Regions from separate parts of the Lysinibacillus louembei genome, predicted to be linked through region 2. Evidence: a T-box and tRNA genes for the amino acid it is inferred to sense, from the RefSeq annotation. Region 2 holds a T-box; the other holds one or more tRNA genes.
The links. The T-box of region 2 lies ahead of tyrS (tyrosine--tRNA ligase). A T-box ahead of a tRNA ligase gene usually reads a tRNA of that ligase, here a tRNA-Tyr.
Positions count from the first base shown of each region.

Region 1: it encodes a tRNA-Tyr, which carries the amino acid that the T-box ahead of tyrS (tyrosine--tRNA ligase) is inferred to sense. The anticodon was not compared.

Region 1 covers NZ_CP137624.1:1,875,150-1,877,582, forward strand. Annotated here, with positions in the region: rRNA gene R6U77_RS09195 (23S ribosomal RNA) at 1-98, shown strand, start outside; rRNA gene rrf (5S ribosomal RNA) at 207-322, shown strand; tRNA gene R6U77_RS09205 (tRNA-Asn) at 337-411, shown strand; tRNA gene R6U77_RS09210 (tRNA-Ser) at 419-510, shown strand; tRNA gene R6U77_RS09215 (tRNA-Glu) at 531-605, shown strand; tRNA gene R6U77_RS09220 (tRNA-Val) at 615-690, shown strand; tRNA gene R6U77_RS09225 (tRNA-Met) at 706-782, shown strand; tRNA gene R6U77_RS09230 (tRNA-Asp) at 786-861, shown strand; tRNA gene R6U77_RS09235 (tRNA-Phe) at 878-953, shown strand; tRNA gene R6U77_RS09240 (tRNA-Thr) at 965-1,040, shown strand; tRNA gene R6U77_RS09245 (tRNA-Tyr) at 1,044-1,127, shown strand; tRNA gene R6U77_RS09250 (tRNA-Trp) at 1,144-1,217, shown strand; tRNA gene R6U77_RS09255 (tRNA-His) at 1,246-1,321, shown strand; tRNA gene R6U77_RS09260 (tRNA-His) at 1,350-1,425, shown strand; tRNA gene R6U77_RS09265 (tRNA-Gln) at 1,446-1,520, shown strand; tRNA gene R6U77_RS09270 (tRNA-Gly) at 1,524-1,598, shown strand; tRNA gene R6U77_RS09275 (tRNA-Cys) at 1,605-1,678, shown strand; tRNA gene R6U77_RS09280 (tRNA-Gly) at 1,725-1,799, shown strand; tRNA gene R6U77_RS09285 (tRNA-Leu) at 1,811-1,892, shown strand; gene R6U77_RS09290 (catalase) at 2,052-2,433, opposite strand, start outside.
Region 2 covers NZ_CP137624.1:2,381,495-2,383,927, reverse strand. Annotated here, with positions in the region: gene tyrS (tyrosine--tRNA ligase) at 1-1,078, opposite strand, end outside; T-box leader at 1,139-1,338, opposite strand; gene R6U77_RS11880 (transglycosylase domain-containing protein) at 1,524-2,433, shown strand, end outside.

The sequences.
Region 1 (2,433 bases), 510 kb from region 2:
AGTAAGATCCCTCAAAGACGATGAGGTAGATAGGTTCGAGGTGGAAGTGTGGCGACACATGGAGCTGACGAATACTAATCGATCGAGGACTTAACCACATTCTAAACTTGTTTCAATGACCGTTTATCCAGTTTTGAAAGAACAAGAAAATACATACTTGACTTTAATAGAAAATATGGTATAATAATTCTTGTCTTTGAAAATAGTCTAGTGATGATGGCAAAGAGGTCACACCCGTTCCCATACCGAACACGGAAGTTAAGCTCTTTAGCGCCGATGGTAGTTGGGGGTTTCCCCCTGTGAGAGTAGGACGTCGCTAGGCTAACCTTAAATTATTCCGAAGTAGCTCAGTGGTAGAGCAACCGGCTGTTAACCGGTTGGTCGCAGGTTCGAGCCCTGCCTTCGGAGCCATCTTCTTGGAGAGTTGTCCGAGAGGTCGAAGGAGCACGATTGGAAATCGTGTAGGCGGTTAACACTGTCTCAAGGGTTCAAATCCCTTACTCTCCGCCATCCTTAAAACAACTATTATTGGCCCGTTGGTCAAGTGGTTAAGACACCGCCCTTTCACGGCGGTAACACGGGTTCGAATCCCGTACGGGTCACCACTTAAATATGGAGGATTAGCTCAGCTGGGAGAGCACCTGCCTTACAAGCAGGGGGTCGGCGGTTCGAACCCGTCATCCTCCACCATTATTATATTATTATCGCGGGGTGGAGCAGTTCGGTAGCTCGTCGGGCTCATAACCCGAAGGTCACAGGTTCAAATCCTGTCCCCGCAACCAAAAGGTCCCGTGGTGTAGCGGTTAACATGCCTGCCTGTCACGCAGGAGATCGCCGGTTCGATCCCGGTCGGGACCGCCATTTAAATAAATATAGTGGGTCAGTAGCTCAGTTGGTAGAGCATTAGATTGAAGCTCTAAGTGTCGGCGGTTCGATTCCGTCCTGACCCACCATTATCCTTAATGCCGGTGTAGCTCAGTTGGTAGAGCAACTGACTTGTAATCAGTAGGTCGTGGGTTCGACTCCTATCGCCGGCACCATTTGGAGGGGTAGCGAAGTGGCTAAACGCGGCGGACTGTAAATCCGCTCCTTAGGGTTCGGCGGTTCGAATCCGTCCCCCTCCACCATTTGATTTATCTGAATAGGGGCATAGTTCAACGGTAGAATAGAGGTCTCCAAAACCTTTGGTGTGGGTTCGATTCCTACTGCCCCTGCCAGATTTTTTTGTTACGAAATTTAATTATGGCGATTGTGGCGAAGTGGTTAACGCACCTGATTGTGGTTCAGGCATTCGTGGGTTCGATTCCCATCAGTCGCCCCATTTTATTTTAAAAGAATTTTATATTGTGGCGGTTGTGGCGAAGTGGTTAACGCACCTGATTGTGGTTCAGGCATTCGTGGGTTCGATTCCCATCAGTCGCCCCATTTTTATAATTATAAGTTGTTGGGGTATAGCCAAGCGGTAAGGCAACGGATTTTGATTCCGTCATGCCTAGGTTCGAATCCTAGTACCCCAGCCATTTGCGGAAGTAGTTCAGTGGTAGAACACCACCTTGCCAAGGTGGGGGTCGCGAGTTCGAACCTCGTCTTCCGCTCCATTTTAAGGCGGCATAGCCAAGTGGTAAGGCACAGGTCTGCAACACCTTTATCACCGGTTCAAATCCGGTTGCCGCCTCCAATTTATATAAAATTGGAGATTTTTTTCTCTTTTAACATAATAGTTTGCGGAAGTAGTTCAGTGGTAGAACACCACCTTGCCAAGGTGGGGGTCGCGAGTTCGAACCTCGTCTTCCGCTCCAAATTTGCCTTTGCCAGTATGGCGGAATTGGCAGACGCGCGCGACTCAAAATCGCGTTCCTTCGGGAGTGTCGGTTCGACCCCGACTACTGGTATAATTTAAAGCATTGATATAAAGCACTTCACAAATACATGTGAGGTGTTTTTTTTGCATTCAAGATGTTAGATATAAATAATAAGGGTATGAAGCTTAGCATTTTCTTAAACAAAATGGCCGTTATCGGTAAAATACCGATAAGCAGCCAGTCAGTAAATTATAACGTAGGATAAAGGAAACTTGGACGGCCCCAGAATCTTTGCTTCGCCATTGTATTTATAAATCTGTTAGCAAAATTCTCTTCTGCATCAGTTACAATTCCCTCATCACTTGAGAAGCTTAGTGATTTAAGTATAGCCTCACCATTTTGAATAATGCCGATAGGTTTGAAATGGTTGTAGATATCGGTTGTAAATTTTTGAGCTGTATAAGCAAAATGTGTAGTGATATTGCCACTTCCAACAATAAGAATACCATCATATACAAGTGGAGAACCTGTTAAAAAGCTATCATGTACTTCATATGATACACCTTCAGTTCCGCTTACTTGCCCTAATGTTTCATGCACAATTACCACTCTTAATTTCGCTGCTGATAAT
Region 2 (2,433 bases):
CCACAATGTTTTTATCTTCTTTTGGCATTTCAATAGAAGGGACATCTTTAAATGCATCCTTCATTTCTACTGCTGATAACGCTTTTAAGTCACCTGAGAATAGGGCTACTGTAATGCGCTGTGCTGCCTCTAATGCTTCTTGGCCATGAACTAAACGCGTCATTTCTTCCGCTAAAGTTTTTTGTGCTTTGCGTAAATGTGGCTCTTCCTGCACGCTTACTTCCAATGCTTCAATTTCCTCACGCGATAGGAATGTGAAGATTTTTAAGTATTTCACAACATCCGCATCGCCTGTGTTAATCCAAAATTGGTAGAACTCGTATGGGCTCGTTTTGTCCGCATCTAGCCATACAGCGCCACCTGCTGTTTTACCAAATTTTGTGCCATCTGCCTTCGTTACTAGCGGAATTGTAAAACCAAATGCTTTGGCATTATCATCATGTGTTTTACGAATAACTTCAAGACCTGTTGTAATATTGCCCCATTGATCAGAGCCACCAATTTGGATGCGCACATTATGGTTATCGTATAAATGATTAAAGTCAATACCTTGAATAATTGTGTACGTAAATTCTGTAAATGAAATACCCGTATCTAAACGAGAGGCAATCGTATCCTTTGCTAGCATGTAGTTGACATTGATAAGCTTCCCAAAATCACGTAAAAATTCGATTGTGCTCATTTTGCCAATCCAATCATGATTGTTGACAAGTTTCGCTGTGTTATCTGCGCTTGAATTAAAATCAAAAATACGCTCTAATTGCTTCTTAATGCCCTGTACGTTGCGGTCAATTTGCTCAACCGTTTGCAATTGACGCTCCTCTGAACGTCCAGATGGGTCACCTACCATCCCTGTTGCTCCACCAACTAATAAGATTGGCTTATGCCCTGCTTGCTGGAAGCGGCGCAGTGTTAATAGTGGCACGATATGCCCGATATGCATTGAATCAGCTGTTGGGTCTACGCCACAGTACAATGATACCGTTTGCTCATTTAACAGTTTTTCCATACCTTCTGCGTCTGTTTGTTGGTATAACAAACCGCGCCAATTTAAATCTTCAATTAGTTTGTTTGTCATGTTGTATCCTCCTATTTTTACGCATAGAAACAAAAAAGCCCCTACACGCAAGTTTATGCATGCAGGGACGCTATTTATCAAATAACGCGGTACCACCCAGCTTGAAGATTATGTATCTTCCTCTCAATCGTCTTAACGCGACGCAAACGTCCAAGCTCCAAGAACGTAATTCATGTTTACCATTATGACTAGCTTCCACCTACCGCTAGCTCTCTTGACAGGGAATGAAAACATTACTGCAATCTCTTCAATGCTTGAAAAACTATACAGACTATTTTACCTAAACTATGCCTATTGTCAATAACTATATTTTAGCTATCGAGAAAATGTGCTATAATCAAATACGCCTTGGCTAATTTTAATTTGAACTTTTATTCCCTATATTTGTCGGAGGCTTTATCATCATTTTTTTACTGATGATAAATGAATTCAAGGAGGCGTTACATTGAAAGAATGGTTAATGCAAATAAATAAAAAAATAGAGTCACTTACAAATATGAAATGGATGCGTGCATTCCGTATTACAGGTGGCGTTATTTGGAATCTATCATTATTATTGCTCATTATGTTAGTAACGTTCACAGTATTTGCTGGAGCGGTAGGGGCAGGCTATTTTGCATCACTTGTAAAAGATGAGCCACTACGCTCAAAAGAAAATATGCGAGAGCTCATTTTCAATTACGAGGAAACAAGCGAAATTTATTTTGCTGATAATATTTATATCGGGAAGCTGCGCACAGATTTAGAGCGTCGTGAAACATCTTTAAAGGATGTTTCACCCACTGTAATTGATGCGGTTCTTGCAACCGAGGATGAGTATTTCCGTGAGCATAATGGCATCGTACCAAAAGCGGTTTTACGTGGGCTGCTACAAGACTTTACAAACTCATCTACACAAACAGGTGGTTCCACATTAACACAGCAGCTTATCAAAAACCAAATATTAACAAATGAAGTGTCATATGAGCGTAAAGCGAAGGAAATTTTACTAGCATTGCGTCTTGAAAAATTTATGACAAAGCAAGAGATTTTAGAAGCATATTTAAATATTATCCCGTATGGTCGTAATTCATCTGGCCGCAATATTGCAGGAATTGAAACAGCAGCAGATGGCATATTCGGCATTAAAGCTTCACAGCTTAACTTACCACAAGCAGCTTATATTGCGGGAATTCCGCAGGCGCCATTTGCCCACACACCGTTTACACAACAAGGGCAATTAAAAACGGCACAAGCTTTGCAGCCAGGAATTGACCGTATGAAAACAGTGCTGTACCGAATGAAAGAAGCAGGCTATATTTCAGAAAGCGATTATCAAGAGGCGATTGCTTATGATATTACACAAGATTTTAGAG